One region of the Mesorhizobium sp. B2-6-4 genome, then DNA from elsewhere that is predicted to be linked to it. Evidence: predicted binding sites of a transcription regulator. Region 1 holds the regulator's gene; each other region holds the start of a gene.

Region 1 (4,426 bases):
CGCCGAGAAGCTGGTCGATTTCGAGGATTATTTCCGCCGTTGGCGCTTCAACCACGTCACCACGGTCGAGCGCATCATCGGTATGAAGCGCGGCACCGGCGGCACATCGGGCGCGTCCTACCTGAAGAAGATGCTGGAGGTGGAGTTGTTCCCGGAGCTGTGGAAGGTCCGCACCCGGCTCTGACGTAGCTTTGCCGACTGCATATCGTTATCCCGAACCCGCTGCGCTTTTCTGAGCGACAGGCTCTTAAGTCACCGCCGCCTTGACGGCGAAACGCGCCTCCTGCCACGCGTCCGTGCGCAAAATGTCTTCCAGCACCTCGACAGCCTGCCAGACATCGACATAGCCGACATAAAGCGGCGTAAAGCCGAAGCGAATCGTGGATGGCGCGCGGAAATCGCCGATCACGCCGCGCTCGATCAAGGCCCGCATCACCTGATAGCCATGCGGGTGGAGGAACGAAACCTGGCTGCCGCGCTCATTGCCATCGCGCGGGCTTTCGAGTTCGAGGCCGTAGGCGCCGCATTTTGCCTCGACCAGTTGGATGAACAGATCGGTCAACGCCATGCTCTTCCTGCGCACCTCTGCCATGTCGACGTCGTTCCAGACATCGAGCGCCCCTTTGAGCGCGCGCATCGACAGCACAGGCTGCGTGCCGCAGAGAAACCGGCGGATGCCTGTGCCGGCAGCAAAACCCTGTTCGAAGGCGAAAGGCCGCGCATGGCCCCACCAGCCGCTGAGCGGCTGGCGGACATCGCCATGGTGGCGCTCGGCCGCGTAGATGAAGGCCGGGGCACCTGGGCCTCCATTGAGATATTTGTAGGTGCAGCCGACGGCGAAATCGGCGTTCGAACGGTCGAGTTCGACCGGCAAGGCGCCGGCGGTATGGCAGAGATCCCAGACGATCAGCGCGCCGGCATCATGTGCCGTCCGCGTCAGCGCGGCCATGTCGCGCAACTGCCCGGATTTGTAGTTGACGTGGTTGACCAGGATGACCGCGACCCGCTCGTCGATCAGTTCTTCTATGGTCGGCGCATCGACACCCTCGAGCCGCAGCACCGTGCCCGGCCGCGTCGAGGCAACGCCTTCGGCCATATAGAGATCGGTCGGAAAGCTGTCCCCCTCGGCGACGATGACTGACCTGTCCGGCCGCATCCCGAGTGCCGCATGCAGCACCTTGTAGATGTTGATCGAGGTGGTATCGCAGACCACCGTCTGGCCGGCGGCGGCCCCGATCAGGCGCCCGAGTTGGTCGCCGAGTTCGACCGGCATGTCGAACCAGCCGGCGGTGTTCCAGGCGCGGATGAGATCCTGCGCCCACTCCTGCGTGGCGGCCTTCTGCAGCTCGCCGAACACGGCGGGCGAAGCGGCGCCCAGCGAATTGCCGTCGAGATAGATCACCCCCTGGGGCAAGGTGAAGCGGTCACGCATGGCACGCAGCGGATCCGCGGTGTCCATTGCCTTGATCGCTGCGAGATCGGGAATTTTGCTCATGGTCGCGATGTTCCTCGGTGAGAAGAGCGCCCTGGAAACGGGCCGGCTGTTTTGCCGCCCGGGCAAGGGCTGGCCGCATAGAGGCGCAAGAACAGGGTGAACGCCCGGTGCGATCTTTGCTCGATTTCCGCCCGAGGCAGTTCCTCGAGCACCCCAACGATCCGGCGAACCTGGAGATCGCCGATCAAAAGACTGATGTAGATGTCGGCGGCTTCGGCAGGATCGTCACAGGCGATCAGGCCGGCCCGACTTGCGGTTCGAAGCAGGTCGCCAACAAGCGGCATTATGGTATTGCGGCCGAATTGCGCGATCGATTGGCCAAGCGTGCCTGTATCGTTGACGTCGCCGGCCGCGGCGCGATTGAGCGCCACCGCCTTGTCGCCCGTCACGAGGGTCAGCAGGACTGGCCCGAGCAAGTTCAGGGTTTTGAGCGGATCGCGCGCCTGGTGAAGGGCGTCCTCCAGCAGCTTCCTTGCCTCTCCCGCATTGGCTTCGATCAAGGATCGAAACAGGGTCTGCTTGTTGCCGTACCAGTTGTAGAGGGTTTCGTTCGAGGCCGATGCCCGCTTGGCGATAGCAAGCAGGGAGGCGCTCTTGTAGCCGGTTTCCCGGAGCACCGCATAGGCGGCCTCCTCTATCCGTTCGCGTCGCGCGGCCTGCTTCGGCGTGGTCATTGGTGTTCCTCTTCGAAAACCGTACACTATTATACGGTTTCGTCAAGCGAACGAACGAACGTAGCCCGTCGCGACCAGTGGTGGTGTCTGGCCGTTTTCCGGCGGAAGTTGGCATTTTGGTTTCGTTTCGTTCACGAGCCGCAGGGGTTTCTAATCCGCCCAAACGCACCCCGCACCTGCCGGTCACCCAGCTTGCAGGCTTGTGCCAAGAGTGGAGACCGGTCGGGCCACAGGCCATTAACCAAAATAGTTTCAAAGGGCCCGGGAGCGCATTGACGACGGACCGCGCTGGCAGGATGCTGGCTGCGGGAGGGCATTTCGTTTCCGTCGCCTTAACAAATTCATTAAACTTTAAATGGTTGCGGAACACAACTGGAACAGATAGTGTTTGTTCTGGGTTTGTTTTCTGATTCTGGTTCCAGACCCTTCGTGCAATGCCTTTGGGGGCCGCCATGCTCACGCGCAAGCAACATGAACTCTTGATGTTCATCCATGAACGGCTGAAGGAAAGCGGCATTCCGCCGTCCTTCGACGAGATGAAGGAAGCGCTGGACCTCGCCTCCAAGTCGGGAATTCATCGGCTGATCACGGCGTTGGAGGAGCGCGGCTTCATTCGCCGCCTGCCCAACCGGGCGCGCGCGCTGGAGGTGCTGCGCCTGCCGGACTCGATCGCGCCGGGTCTTAACGCGGCAAAGAAGTTCTCCCCGAGCGTCATCCAGGGCAGCCTCGGACAGGGCAGCAGCCCTAGCCGGCAGATCAAACCGGCGACGTCTTCGCGTCTGCCCGCTGCCGGCAATGACGACGATGCGGTTTCAGCGGTGTCGATCCCGGTCATGGGTCGCATCGCAGCGGGTGTGCCGATCGACGCCATCCAGCATCAGACGCATTCCATTTCAGTGCCGCCTGACATGATCATGGGCGGCGAACACTATGCGCTGGAGGTCAAGGGCGATTCGATGATCGAGGCCGGCATTTTCGACGGCGACACGGTCATCATCCGCAATGCCGACACCGCAAGTCCCGGCGAGATCATCGTGGCCCTGGTGGACGAGGAGGAAGCAACGCTGAAGCGCTTCCGCCGAAAGGGTGCTTCGATTGCGCTCGAGGCTGCCAATCCGGCCTATGAAACACGTATTTTCGGACCGGACAGGGTCAAGGTGCAAGGCAAGCTGGTCGGCCTGATCAGGCGCTACTGAGCGGGGTCGGCGGTGGGCTTTTCGGGTTTACGGTAAGGCGGCAGTCCCCTTGCCTCGCGTGAGAATTTCCGCTGTTCGTGCCAAGGCCGATATGGCCTGTCGACGGCAAAACTGACCCGTGCCGGTGCCGTCGCCGATTGCTGGTCGAAGAAGACGGCGGCACTTCCCTTACGAGCGAGCTGCCGCTTGGTGATGACGAGAACCAGCGGATTGTGGCAGGGATCGTAGCCCGCGGGGTCGTTGATGACGATCAGATCCGCATAGGAGCAGGCCCTCCAGGCGTCCTTGCGATCCTCCACCTGCGCGATGATCGCCCCCGAGGTATGCCGGGCCATGCACAGGCCCGTGAAGCAATAGAAAGGCGCTCCCGCCGGAAGTTGCGCGGGATCGAAGATGTCGAACTGTCGGTCTCCGCTGTCGAACAGTTCCGGCGCAACGATGGTTTCGGACTTCAGCGCGCGTTTCCAATTATCGACGGTGAATTCGTTCGGGCGCGCCCGGTTGATCGCGAGCTCGCCGCCGCCGATCGGCAACGCCACCAGGCGGGCATCCTCCGAAATCAGCACGTCCGGCGTGCGCGTGTCCGAGACGGTCAACAGGCCGGCGAGCGCGAAGGGAAGTGCCGCCAGCCGCAGCCATGTCGTGGCCATCGTCGCGATGACCAGGGCGATCGCCACCAGAAGGACGGATTGCTGCGAAATCAACCCGACCGCGTCGACCGGCGAGCGTTGCGAGATCCATCCTGATATGGCGATCATCGCGGTCAGTCCCTTGCCCATCAGATAAAGGGATGGTCCATCGAACCCGAACGGCATCAGCAGCGCGCTGGCAACCGCAAGGAACATCACGACAGAAACGATCGGCATGACGGCAAGATTGGCGAACAGGCTGAGCGGCGACACGCGCTGGAAATGCCAGATGGCGAAAAGCGCCGTGGCGCTTCCCGCGATAATCGAGGTCATCGCCAGCCCACCTGTCGCCAGCAGCAATTTTCGCGTCAGCAGGCCAGGCAAGGTCCGTTGCGGCGGCGGGGTCCGCGCTTTGTCGGCTTTGCGATCCGA
Region 2 (4,426 bases), on a different contig from region 1:
ACGATCGCCGAGGTGGTGCGGCGCTTCCGCGAGACGCTGCCTTTGGCGACGGTCTATGTCTACGACAACAATTCGCGCGACCTGACCGCGCTCAGGGCCCGCGCCGCCGGCGCCATCGTGGTGCGCGAACCGCGCCAGGGCAAGGGCAATGTGGTGCGGCGCATGTTCGCCGACATCGACGCCGACATTTACCTGATGGCCGACGGCGACGGCACCTATGCGCCGGAAGACGCGCCGCAATTGATCAACACGCTTCTGACCGAGCGCTCCGACATGGCGGTGGGCACCCGGCGCGGCGTCACCGACGATGCCGGCAGGACCGGCCATGCCTTCGGCAACCGCGTCTTCAACAGCCTCTATAAAGGGCTGTTCGGCAGCGATTTCACCGACATCTTCTCGGGCTACCGCGTCTTCACCCGGCGCTTCGTCAAGAGCTTCCCGGCCGTCTCCGGCGGCTTCGAGATCGAGACCGAAATGTCGGTGCATGCCTCGCAGCTCAAATTGCCCGTCAGCGAGATCGCGCTCGATTACGGCAAGCGGCCGGACGGCTCGTCGTCGAAGCTTTCGACGTTTCGCGACGGCGCCAGGATCCTTTGGATGTTCGCCATGCTGATGAAGGAAACGCAACCGCTGCGTTTCTTCGGCGCCTTCGCCCTGGTCTTCCTGGCGTCGAGCCTGTTCCTGATGGCGCCGGTGCTGGTCGAATTCGCCGAGACCGGGCTGGTGCCGCGCATGCCGACATGGGTGCTGTCGGTCGGCCTGCTCTTGCTCTCGATGCTGGCTGGTGTGACTGGGGTGATCCTCGATTCGGTGTCGCGCGGCCGCGCCGAACAGAAGCGCATCTTCTACCTGTCGATGCCTTCGGGCCGCATAGAGCGGCGCGAGCGCGCCAGCGAGCCGACTGCCGCGAAGGCCGGCCCAGGCAAGACGCCTCGCGCCGCATGAAGCGGTGAGCCGTCTTATCCGCTTCCTCTTTGCCGGCGGCATCGGCTTCGTCGCCGACGCGGCCGCCCTCTGGCTGCTGCTTGCCGTCACGCCGCTCGGCCCTTTCAGCGCCCGCATGCTGTCCATCGGCTTTGCACTCTGCGTCACCTGGCAGATAAACCGGCATCTGACCTTCTCGCCGTCGAGCCGCGGCTTGGTGCGGGAAGGTGCCCGCTATGGCAGCATCGGCATAGCCACCAGCATCGCCAACTATCTGGTCTACTGCGCCATCCTTGTCGTCCTGCCGACAACCCCGCCATTGGCCGCCCTTGCTTTCGCTTCGCTGGCCGCCATGGCGCTGTCCTTTCTCGGCTATTCCAGGCTGGTCTTCGACCGCTAGAGGCGTGGCCCGATTGGCAGAAGGCGCCGGGACCCTTATATCGCTCTCTCATCGACCGTGCTGGGGACCTGCCATGAAGCTGAAAATCGCCGTCCAGATGGACCACATCTCCACCGTGTCGATCGCCGGAGACACTTCGTTCGCGCTGTCGCTGGAGGCGCAGCGGCGCGGCCATCAGCTCTACCACTACACGCCCGACCGGCTGTCGCTGCGCGACGGCAAGGTGTTCGCCCGCATCGAGGAGATGCAGGTACGCGACGAGAAGGGCAGCCACTATTCGCTGGGGGAGAAGGTGCGAACCGACCTGTCGGAGATGGACGTGATCCTGCTGAGACAGGATCCGCCCTTCGACATGAACTACATCACCACCACTCACATACTGGAGCGCATCCACCCCAGGACGCTGGTGGTCAACGACCCGGCCTGGGTGCGCAACAGCCCGGAAAAGATCTTCGTCACCGAGTTTTCCGACCTGATGCCGGAAACGCTGATCACCAAGGATCCCCAGGAGGTCGCCGCCTTCCGCAAGGAATTCGGCGACATCATCGTCAAGCCGCTCTACGGCAATGGCGGCGCGGGCATCTTCCACCTGCTGGAGGCCGACCGCAACCTCGCCTCGCTGCTCGAAATGTTCGGCCAGTTGTTCCGTGAGCCCTACATCGTGCAGCGCTACCTGAAGGACGTGCGCAAGGGCGACAAGCGCATCATCCTGATCGACGGCGAACCGGTCGGGGCCATCAACCGGGTGCCGGCCGAGCACGATTCCCGCTCCAACATGCATGTCGGCGGCCGCGCCGAGAAGACCGAGCTGACCGAGCGCGAGCGCGAGATCTGCGCCCGCATCGGGCCGGCACTGAGGGAACGCGGCTTCATCCTCGTCGGCATCGACGTCATCGGCGACTACATGACCGAGATCAACGTGACCTCGCCGACCGGCGTGCGCGAAGTCAAACGCTTCGGCGGCGCCGACATCGCCAGCCTGTTCTGGGACGCGGTGGAGGCCAAGCGGAAATAGCCGTTTTCATTTTGTATTAACCATGTTCCGTTTTTGCAACCGGAGACAATCGCGCCGCAACTTAAGCGATTGCGTGTTCCTGTAATGTTCTTGATTTAGCCGAGGAACTGTGATTGTCTCCGGCCCAGGCCCTTCGCGGCCTGATTGCAAAAGGCTTGGGGCAAGCCCAGATCCGGGGGCAAGACATGGTGGCGCGGGTTCGCACGGTTGCTTTCCAGGGCATCGAGGCCGTGCCGGTCGACGTGCAGGTGATGATCGCGCCCGGCAAGGTCAACATGCACATCGTTGGCCTGGCCGACAAAGCGGTGGCCGAAAGCCGCGAACGGGTGCAGGCGGCACTGCATGCTTCCGGCCTGTCGATGCCGTCCAAGAAGGTCACTGTCAACCTAGCGCCCGCCGACCTGCCCAAGGAGGGCAGCCACTACGATTTGCCGATCGCGCTCGGCCTGATGGCGGCGCTTGGCGCCATTCCGGGCGACATGCTGGCCGGCTATGTCGTGCTTGGCGAACTATCGCTCGACGGCACTATCGCCGCCGTCGCCGGCGCCTTGCCGGCCGCGATTGGGGCCAATTCTGAAGGCAAGGGCCTGATCTGCCCCTTCGCCTGCGGCCCGGAAGCCGCCTGGGCCGGCAAGGACTTTGACATACTCGCGCCGCGCAGCCTGATTGCCATCGCCAATCATTTCCGCGGCACGCAGGTGCTGTCCCGGCCGGAGGCCGGCATCCATGCCGCGGCGCGCGACCTGCCCGATCTTGCCGATATCAAGGGCCAGGAAACCGCCAAACGAGCGCTGGAGGTGGCGGCGGCCGGTGGGCACAACCTGCTGATGGTCGGCCCGCCCGGATCGGGAAAATCGATGCTGGCGCAGCGGCTGCCGTCGATCCTACCGCCGCTGGCGCCGAAGGAACTGCTCGAAGTGTCGATGATCGCCTCCGTCGCCGGCGAGCTCGGCGAAGGCAAGCTGACCGACCGGCGGCCGTTCCGCGCGCCGCACCATTCGGCCTCGATGGCGGCGATGGTCGGCGGCGGCATCCGGGCGCGGCCGGGCGAAGTGTCGCTTGCGCACCACGGCGTGCTGTTCCTCGACGAATTTCCCGAATTCACGCCGCAGACGCTCGATGCGCTCCGCCAGCCGCTCGAGACCGGTGACTGCATGATCGCGCGCGCCAACCACCGCGTCACCTATCCGGCGCGCATCCAGCTTGTGGCGGCGATGAACCCGTGCCGCTGCGGCATGGCCGGCGAGCCCGGCTATCGCTGCCTGCGCGGCGAACGCTGCCGCACCGACTACCAGGCGCGCATCTCGGGACCGCTGCTCGACCGCATCGACCTCAGGATCGAGGTGCCGGCGGTCTCGGCCAGCGACCTGATCCGGCCCGACCGGGCGGAGAAGAGCGCCGACGTGGCGCTGCGCGTTGCGCGTGCCCGCGCCCTCCAGCGCGAGCGCTTCGAACGGCTCGGCGTCACCAGCGCCGCCACGAATGCGCATTGCGCGCCCGCGGTCATCGAGGAGATCGCCATGCCCGACGCATCGGGCCTGTCGCTGCTCAAGGAGGCCAGCGAAAAGCTCGGCTTCTCGGCGCGGGCCTATCACCGCGTGCTGAAGGTGGCGAGAACACTGGCCGATCTCGACGCCAGCGAGACCGTCGGCCGCATTCATCTCGCCGAAGCGATCTCCTACCGGATGAGTTCGGAGCGGGTGGCACAGGCGGCGTAGTTCGCGCTGCTTCGAGAGGAGGGAAACGGAACGCCTGCCGGCTTCAACTCTCCGGTTCAGGCCGCTCCCTTCGCCTTCAGTTCCAGCCTCCGCGCGTGCAGCACCGGCTCGGTATAGCCGTTGGGCTGGATGCGGCCCTTGAAGACGAGGTCGCAGGCGGCCTGGAAGGCGACGGAGCCGTCGAAATCGGCGGCCATCGGCTGGTAAAGCGGGTCGCCTTGGTTCTGCTGGTCGACGATATCAGCCATGCGCCTCATCGTTTCCATCACCTGGTCGGCCGTGCAGACGCCATGGTGCAGCCAGTTGGCGATGTGCTGCGAGGAGATGCGCAGCGTGGCGCGGTCCTCCATCAGGCCGACATCGTTGATA
Region 3 (4,426 bases), on a different contig from region 1:
TTGAATGGTCGGGCACGCGGCCCGAGGAACTGCGCTTCTCCAGATATGGCGAGGAAACCCGCACGCTCGTGCGCGGCGGCCATGGCTCGACCGAGCAAAGCCGGCGCGTGTCACGCATGCCGGCCGCCCATCCCGAAGGCTATATCGAGGCCTTCGCCAATTTCTACCGCGACGCCGCCGACATCATCCGCGCGCATCGTTCGGGCGCTGCTGTCGATGCGGCCCGGGCGGCGCAGGTGCCCGATGTGGTCGACGGCGCGCGCGGCGTGAAGTTCGTCGCCGCGGCGGTGGAGTCGAACGCGGCTGATGGGGCGTGGACGGCGGCGAGGTTTGGGTGAGGGTGTGCCATCCAATGTGAAGTACGCCATCGCGGCCACGTCGACGGTGCCGCGCGGTTGATGGCGATCAAGAGTTGGCCGTCCATTCGGGCCGCGCTGAGTTCCGCCATTTTTCAGCTCGTTGCGAGGCTGGTTTCGAGGGCAGCAGCCGGTTGACTCTGCTTCCAAATCGTTGCCGCCGGCCTTGCGCGAGGTGATTGCGACGCTATGTCAGGCGCATCCGCGTTGCTCCCCGCCCGCGCATTCGGCAATCTGTCGCTTCTTCGGCGTTGAAGGCTTGCTCCGATGGAACTCGGTCTCATTGGATACTACAGCGACTTCGTGGTTTACCCCCTGGCGATCGCCCTGCTGGCTGTGGCCGGGCTTATCGAGGCCGGCGAAGAGAGCGCGCCAGGCTGGCTGGCGACGGCGCTGGCGTGCCTGTGTCTGTGGACGCTGATCGAATACGTCATGCACCGCTTCGTCCTTCACCACATTCCCTGGATCAGGGATCTGCACGCCCGCCATCATGTCGAGGAGCGCAGTCCGGTGGGCACGCCGACCTGGCTCAGCCTCGGCGTGCATGCGCTTGTCGCGTTCTTTCCCGTATGGATGGTCTCGGATTTCGCGGTCGCCAGCGCGGCGAGCTGCGGGCTGATGCTGGGCTACCTATGGTACGTCAGCATCCACCATGTGATCCATCACTGGCATCCCACTCATCCGAGCTATCTCTACACGCTGAAGCGCCGCCACGCGCTGCATCATCATGTCGACGAAAACGTCAATTTCGGCGTGACGTCGCTGTTCTGGGATCGGGTCTTCGGCACGATGCGGCTCTGAAGCCAACTGGTGTGCGCCATTCGGGAAGCGCAGACAGCCATTCCCGCTTACAATTCCTTCTGCGCCAATTCCCTGAACTCGTCGGGCACCGAGCGGGCCGCCTCCAGCGCCACGGTGCCGTAGCCGACGGCCTGTTTGCCGAAACGCTCGCGGATCTTGTCGATGGCGCGGTCGGCGCCGAAGCGTGCGAGGCCCTTCCTGGTGCCGGGGCGGCGCTTTTCGTCGGCGAGGCCGAGCGGCAGTTCGAGCTGCAATTCGGCACTTTCCTCCAGATGCGAGACCGAGATCGCCAGCAGCGAAATCGTCCTGTCATGCGGATGATCGGCAAGCACGCCCCGCACCAGGTCTGTCGCGATCTCGGCCAGCATCACCGTCGCCGAGATCGGCTGGTCGAGCGTGATCGAGCGGGTGACGGCGCTGAGGTCGGCGAAGCGCACGCGCACCGTCACCGTGCGGCCGGGGCGCGCCTTGGCGCGCAGCCGGCTGGCGACCCGGTCGGCCAGATGCAGCAGGACGGGTATGTAGACGCATTCCAGTGCCGGCTTGCGGCCAAGCGCCGACTGGGCACCGGCCGAATGGGCGCGGCGACGTGTTTCCAATTTGCGCGGATCGCGGTTCCACGACAAGGCGGCAAGCTTTTCGCCGGCGGCAGGGCCGAGCAGCCGCGCCAGCGCGCCGCTGTGCGTCCTGGCCAGTTCGCCGATTGTCTGGACGCCGATCTCGGCCAGCCGCGCGCTGGTCGCCGGGCCGACGCCCCACATCAGGGAGACCGGCAGGTCATGCAGGAAGGCGATCTCGGTGCCGGGCTCGACCACCACCAGCCCATCGGGCTTGGCCACCTGCGAGGCGATCTTGGCCAGGTGCTTGGTGCGCGCCACGCCGATCGAGATCGGCAGGCCGAGTTCGCTTCGCACGCGGCGGCGAATGGTCGAGGCGATCTCCCGCGGCTGGCCGAACAGATGCGTGCAACCGGCGACATCGGCGAAGGCCTCGTCGATGGAGATGCGCTCGACCAGCGGCGTGAAATCGTCGAGCACCTTCATCGCGGCGTCGCCGAGCCGCTGGTAGTCGCGGAAATTTCCGCCGACGAAAATCAACTGCGGGCAGAGCTCGCGCGCCTTGCGCCCCGGCATGCCGCCGCGCACGCCGAAGGCGCGGGCTTCGTAGGAGGCGGCGAGCACGACGCCGCCGCCGACCGCGATCGGCTTGCCGCGCAGCGAGGGGTCGAGAAGCTGCTCGACCGAGGCGTAGAAAGCGTCGAGATCGGCATGCAGGATGGTGGGCTCCATCCCCGGTTCCTCGCGACGTTGTAGAGTATGGAACATAAAGAGAACAAACATTGCTCGCTGTCAAGCGAGGTCGCGATCCGCCGGAACATTGTCGCTCACAATCGCGTTGACGGCCGAAGGGCGCCGCGTGCGGAGGCTGGCATGGGCAACTTTGAAATGATCGATCTGGTTTGCGTCGTCAACGCCTGCTCGACCGACCGCGCCGCGGGGCGGCTGGTTTCGATGGCCAAGGCCGTGGAGGAATTGCGGGTGCTGACCGGCGATTTCGTCTCGGCCGACGAAACAGTCGCGAATGCGCTGAGTGAAGTCGCGCTGCAGTGCGGCTGCGCCGTGCTGTTCGATGAGCAGGCGGGCGCCGACATATTGCGCACGCCATAGCTCGTCGCCGGCGTGCTGCAATGCATCACGCAACCGTTCCAATTGCTTGTTTTTGCGCTATTCCGAACAGAGGGCCGTGACGCACTTTCTAACGCGCGTTGCCTGTGCGGGTCGTTGTCCCCGAGGCCACCTTGGCGACATCCATCAACCGAGATGCTCCGCCCGCAGCGCCTGCTTGAGGCGCTCCAGCGCCGGCTCGCCGTCGGCAGCGAGCTTATCGGCGATCCTTGCCAGATCATCGTCGGCCTTGCGGTGCTTGCTGCCCCAGGCGCCGAGCGTGGCCAGCACGGGCAAAAGGTCGATGCCGGCCTCGGTCAGGCGATAGATCGCCTTCAGCCCATGCGTGGGATCACCGCTGCGGGTGAGGATGCCTTCGTCCTGCAATGTCTGGAGGCGCTCGGCCAGCGTACGCGAGGAAATGCCCTCATCGGATTGCAGGAATTCGCGAAAGTGCTTTTTTCCGGCGAAGACCAGGTCGCGGATGATGAGCAGCGTCCAGCGGTCGCCGAGCAGTTCGAGCGACAGGTTGATGGGGCAGCCAGACCGGTCCCGTGTCGACATGTGTATGGTTCCATTTTTAAATCGCTTTACTATTGATATCGTTTTCATCTCAGGTCAATAGTTCCAAATGTAAACCATCGGCAACCGTGCCGGCCGGACGGGTAAAACGAGCCGCTCGGCCCTTGACTGGGAGAACCATGATGAAAAAGCTGATCCTCCAGATGCAGATGTCGGTCGACGGTTTTGTCGGCGCCGCCGGGGATCATCGCTGGCAGCTCTGGGAATGGGGCGACGACAGCGCCTGGGACGAGGAGCTGAAGCGGGACTTCAACGCCGTCTTCGCCGGCATCGATACCATCCTCTTGAGCCGCAAGATGGCCGAGGAAGGCTACCTCACCCATTGGGGCAATGCGGCGAAGAGATATCCGCGCGACCCGTTCTATGCTTTCGCCCAGCGCATCGTCGAGGCGAGGAAGGTGGTGCCGAGCGACAGGCTCAAGGCCTCGCGATGGGAGCGCACGACAGTGGTCAGCGGCGACCTGCCGCGGGAGGTCGACTTGCTGAAGAGGGGTGAGGGCGGCGACATCGCGGTGTTCGGCGGCGCCGGCTTCGCCTCGGCGCTGATCGCGGCCAGGCTGGTCGACGAGTTCCAGCTGTTCATCAACCCGGCCGTGCTGGGCGCCGGCCGCCGCATCTTCGACCAAGGCGGGTTCGGCAGGCTGCGGCTGCTCGGCTCGAAATCCTATGCGAGCGGCATGGTGGTGAGTCGCTACGCGCCGGCCGGCTAATCGAAAGGCATTGCACTGATATCATGCCTGCCGTTGAGCTTGGGCATGGCAGTCGGCGATGCAGCACCAAGCGCGGTTGTGCCTTAGCCCCCAGGGGCGAAGGGAACACGCGCCTCGATGTACTCTTGGTCAACACCTTGGCCTCACCAATTCACTTCGCATCATGAAAAATGATGCCCACCGTGTGCCGCATGCCCGAGCGCAGGCGGCTGACGCCGTGGCGCAGATTGACGCGGTAATTGCCCTTGGTGCCCTGCACCGGCCGATTGTGGACGGCGAAGGAGACGGCATCGCCCTGGCGCAAGGGCACCAC
Region 4 (4,426 bases), on a different contig from region 1:
GCCGAAGCCGGGCTTCTCCTTGCCGTCGTTTTTCAGCGCCCACAGCAACGTCACCAATCCCGCGGGCGCCGGCTTGATCAGCGCCGGCACGAAGACATGATAGGCGCCGAAGCGCACGCCCAGCCGGCGCAATGCCGCGCGGCCTTCCTGGTCGAGCGACTTCATCTCCTCGGCGATGTCGCGGCGATTGATAAGGCCGAAATTCTCGACCAGCTGGAAGGCGATGCCGCGGCCGATACCCGATATCTGCTCGGCATTCTTCAAATCGACCAGCGGCTTCAGCAGGGATTCGATCTGGAAATTGACGAAGCGCTCGGCACGCGCCGCGACCTTGTCACGCGCCGGGCCGGTCAGCTGTTCATCGGCCAAAAGCACCAGGCGCGGCTTCAGCGCGTCCTCGCCGGCAACCAGAGTGCCGATCGGCGCGCCGATCCAGCGCAGCGTGCCGTCGGAACCGAGCGCGATGTCGCCATTGGCGCAGGCGCCGAAGCGTTCGGCGCGTGCCTCGAACTCCGCCGCCAGCGCCTTCTGGGCGGCCGCGCGCACGGCCTTGGCGTCTTCGCCGCCAGCGCTCTGATCGGCGGTGAAACGGAACCCCTGCAACTCGCCGACATGGTGGCCTTCGACGAGGACGGTTCCGGTTGGGCTTATTTCGGCTTCAGGCATGGTATTTTCTCTAAGGCGCCGCATGAGGACGGAAGTCCTGCGGTCTACGAAGCGTTTCGTCAACCGCTCATGCAGCGCATCCGACAATCTGTCTTCGATTTCGCGCGTCTTTTCCTGCCAGTGTGCCTGATCGGCCAGCCAGCCGGGCCGGTTCGACACGAATGTCCAGGTGCGGATCTGGGCGATGCGATGCGACAGCGTATCGATGTCGCCCTCGGTGGTGTCGGCGCGGCGCACCTGCTCGGCCATGTAATTCTCGTCGACATGGCCATGCCTGGCGAGGTCCATGTAGATCGACGCAATGAGGTCGGCGTGCTGGGCCGGCGCTATCTTGCGGTAGTCGGGGAGCGCGCAGGCCTCCCACAGCAGCGCGACGCGCCTTGCGTCGGTGGCGAGCGCCCTGATGTCCTCGTCACGCGACAGGTGCTCAAGCGCCTGCGCATCGACTGCCGGCAGCGCACGGGTCAGGCCCTCCACCGGGGCATTGGTCTCGATCGAGCGCTTCAGCGCGTCGAGGCTGGCGAAATTGAAACGCGCTGTGCGCCACTGCAGAACCTTCACGGGGTCGAAGTCGTGGCTTTCGATCTTCTTGACCAATTCCTCGTCCAGCGGGTCGACCTGGCCGGTGACGCCAAAGGTGCCGTCGCGCAGGTGCCGGCCGGCGCGCCCGGCGATCTGGCCAAGTTCGGCCGCCGTCAGGTTGCGATACTGATAGCCGTCGAACTTGCGGTTCTGGGCGAAGGCGACATGGTCGAGATCGAGGTTAAGGCCCATGCCGATGGCATCGGTGGCGACGAGATAGTCGACGTCGCCCGACTGAAACAGCGCCACCTGGGCGTTGCGGGTGCGGGGCGAGAGCGCGCCAAGCACGACGGCCGCACCGCCCTGCTGGCGGCGGATCAGTTCGCCGATGGCATAGACCTCGTCGGCGGAGAAGGCGACGATCGCTGTGCGCCGGGGCAAGCGGGTCAGCTTCTTCGAACCGGCATAGGCCAGATGTGACAGCCGCGGTCGTGTCACCACCGAGACGCCTTTCAACAGGCGCTGCAAGATGCCGTGCATGGTGGCGGCGCCGAGCAGCAGCGTCTCCTGGCGGCCGCGCAGATGCAGGATGCGGTCGGTGAAGATGTGGCCGCGCTCGAGGTCCCCGGCAAGCTGCACCTCGTCGATGGCGACGAAGGCGGCATCGGTCTCGCGCGGCATGGCTTCGACAGTACAGACCGAATATCTGGCGCCTGGCGGCTGGATCTTCTCCTCGCCGGTGATGAGCGCCACCTTGTGGGCACCGACCTTTTCGCAGACGCGGGTGTAGACCTCTCGCGCCAAGAGCCTGAGCGGCAGGCCGATGATGCCGCTTTCATGCGCCACCATGCGCTCGATGGCGAGATGGGTCTTGCCTGTGTTGGTCGGCCCAAGCACGGCAGTCACGTCGCGACCCGACAGGATCAGCGGCTCGGTGGGTTTCGGATGGATGTTCATCGGCTCGGAAATAAGGCTTTCTGGCCTCTCATTGTCGGGAGCACGCCTCGGGTGGCGCGTATGACAGGCGACACATAGGGATTTCAGGCGCGAAGCGAAAGCGGAATGTTCCGCTGGCGGTTCGAAGTCACCTCCGTCGAGCTTCGGTTCGGCTGCTGATTAAGGGTTGGAACGAGTCTGGAACGAATCGGCGACGAATCGCTGACTCGCCCGGATTCAGGTTTTGTTCACGGCTAGATGTGGAGTTTTGGCTGATGATCCTTACCACATGCTGAATCACGGAATTGGCCCGTTTCATGCTAGGCGAGAGCCGCCGTTAACTTTCGCCGGCAAAGCCGTGTGGCAGCCCGCCTTGCTTCATCCAAGCTTATGAAATTGTTGAACTTTCTTAATAGAAATTAACAGTTTGATAGGCGATTGCAACTGCTCTCGTTAACATTGCGGCCAAACATGGAACGAAAGGGCGACGAATCGGCGATGTCGGGATTTTCCCTGTTTGTTCACGACAAGATGTAGTGTTACGCACAGGTTTTCCACCGACAATGCACAGCTTATCCAGGCAGTTTTGCACAATACCGGCTGCCGCGATTAACCTTTGCGTGCCGGATTGGAACAGCAGGCCGACAGCCGTCATCGGACGGCGTCACGGACATCCGAAGCGGATGGCGAACGAGCCCTCCTTCAATCGGCACCGGGAAGCCGGCAGCCCGGCGAGACCTCAGGCGAAGTACTGGCCGCCATTGGCGGTGATGGTCGATCCCGTGATGAAGCCGGCGTCCTCGGAGGCGAGGAAGACGACGCAGCGCGCGATCTCCTCCGGCTCGCCGAGGCGCCCGACCGGGATTAGCGGGATGATGCGTTCGTTGAGCACCTTCTCATCGATCGCCCGGACCATTTCGGTGGCGATATAGCCTGGGCAGATGATGTTGACGGTGATGCCCGCGCGGGCTCCTTCCTGGGCCAGAGCCTTCGAGAAACCGATGTCGCCGGCCTTGGCCGCGGAGTAGTTGACCTGGCCGGCCTGGCCCTTCTGGCCATTGATGGAGGAGATGGTGATGACGCGGCCGAACTTGCGGTCGCGCATGCCGCTCCACAGCGGATGCGTCATGTTGAAAACGCCGGAGAGATTGGTGTCGATGACCTCCTTCCACTGCTCACGCGTCAGCTTGTGGAACATGGCGTCGCGCGTGATGCCGGCATTGTTGACCAGCACCGCGACCGGGCCCAGATCGGCCTCGACCTGCTTGATGCCGGCGGCGCAGGCGTCGTAGTCGGCGACCGACCATTTGTAGGTCTTGATGCCGGTTGTGGCCGTGAACTTGCTCGCCGCCTCATCATTGCCGGCGTAGTTGGCGGCAACCGAATAGCCGGCTTCCTTCAGCGCCATCGATATTGCCGCGCCGATGCCGCGCGATCCGCCCGTGACGATTGCAACCTTGGTCATGCGCTCCCTCCCTTTGGTTGGGAGAGTGAACAGGGAGTAGCGAATGACGAGCAGGGATCAGATATCCCATTGCGCCGACGCCGTTCTTCCCTATTCGCTACTCCCCATTCACTTCTCTTTTAGAGCGCTTCGACGCACATGGCGACGCCCATGCCGCCGCCGATGCACAGGGTGGAGAGACCCTTCTTGGCACCTCTTCGGCGCATCTCGTGGACCAGCGTGTTGAAAATGCGCGCGCCAGAGGCGCCGATCGGATGACCGATGGCGATGGCGCCACCATTGACGTTGACGATCGAGGGATCCCAGCCCATGTCCTTGTTGACCGCGCAGGCCTGCGCGGCGAAAGCCTCGTTGGCCTCGATCAGGTCGAGATCGCCGACCGACCAGCCGGCCTTTTCCAGCGCTTTTCGCGAGGCGGGAATCGGACCGGTGCCCATGATCGCCGGGTCAACGCCCGCGGTCGCCCAGGAGACGATGCGCGCCAGCGGGGTGATGCCCCGCCTGGCAGCTTCCGCTTCGCTCATCAAAAGCGCGCCGGCGGCGCCGTCGTTGATGCCGGAGGCATTGGCGGCGGTCACAGTGCCGTCCTTGTCGAAGGCCGGCTTCAGTTTGGTCATGGCATCCAGCGTCGCGCCATGGCGGATGTATTCGTCCTGGTCGACAATTGTATCGCCCTTCTTGCCCTTGATGGTGAAGGCGACGATCTCGTCCTTGAACCGGCCGGCCTTCTGCGCGGCCTCGGCCTTGTTCTGCGAGGCCAGCGCGAACTGGTCCTGGTCCTCGCGGGTGATCTGGAACTGGCGGGCGACGTTCTCGGCCGTGTTGCCCATGTGATAG

The links. The regulator LexA, encoded in region 1, represses DNA repair genes until DNA is damaged. The targets are predictions, from matches to a motif close to TGTTCNNNNTGTGTTCNG.
Region 2: FJ426_RS03620 (YifB family Mg chelatase-like AAA ATPase) is a predicted target of LexA. The motif match lies at 2,414-2,431, and genes of this name have one in related genera.
Region 3: dinB (DNA polymerase IV) is a predicted target of LexA. The motif match lies at 2,475-2,492, and genes of this name have one in related genera.
Region 4: FJ426_RS30260 (helicase-related protein) is a predicted target of LexA. The motif match lies at 2,313-2,330, and genes of this name have one in related genera.

Annotation. Positions count from the first base shown of each region.
Region 1 covers NZ_VFUE01000006.1:166,544-170,969, reverse strand. Annotated here, with positions in the region: gene kynA (tryptophan 2,3-dioxygenase) at 1-184, shown strand, start outside; gene kynU (kynureninase) at 248-1,495, opposite strand; gene FJ426_RS10505 (TetR/AcrR family transcriptional regulator C-terminal domain-containing protein) at 1,492-2,169, opposite strand; gene lexA (transcriptional repressor LexA) at 2,622-3,365, shown strand; gene FJ426_RS10495 (ComEC/Rec2 family competence protein) at 3,359-4,426, opposite strand, start outside.
Region 2 covers NZ_VFUE01000002.1:246,784-251,209, reverse strand. Annotated here, with positions in the region: gene FJ426_RS03635 (glycosyltransferase) at 1-945, shown strand, start outside; gene FJ426_RS03630 (GtrA family protein) at 950-1,324, shown strand; gene gshB (glutathione synthase) at 1,398-2,339, shown strand; gene FJ426_RS03620 (YifB family Mg chelatase-like AAA ATPase) at 2,525-4,057, shown strand; gene FJ426_RS03615 (malate synthase G) at 4,114-4,426, opposite strand, start outside.
Region 3 covers NZ_VFUE01000022.1:102,338-106,763, reverse strand. Annotated here, with positions in the region: gene FJ426_RS25880 (Gfo/Idh/MocA family oxidoreductase) at 1-338, shown strand, start outside; gene FJ426_RS25875 (sterol desaturase family protein) at 624-1,157, shown strand; gene dinB (DNA polymerase IV) at 1,205-2,446, opposite strand; gene FJ426_RS25865 (hypothetical protein) at 2,588-2,824, shown strand; gene FJ426_RS25860 (helix-turn-helix domain-containing protein) at 2,969-3,385, opposite strand; gene FJ426_RS25855 (dihydrofolate reductase family protein) at 3,526-4,113, shown strand; gene FJ426_RS25850 (2OG-Fe(II) oxygenase) at 4,265-4,426, opposite strand, start outside.
Region 4 covers NZ_VFUE01000036.1:7,853-12,278, forward strand. Annotated here, with positions in the region: gene FJ426_RS30260 (helicase-related protein) at 1-2,145, opposite strand, end outside; gene phbB (acetoacetyl-CoA reductase) at 2,864-3,589, opposite strand; gene FJ426_RS30270 (acetyl-CoA C-acetyltransferase) at 3,709-4,426, opposite strand, start outside.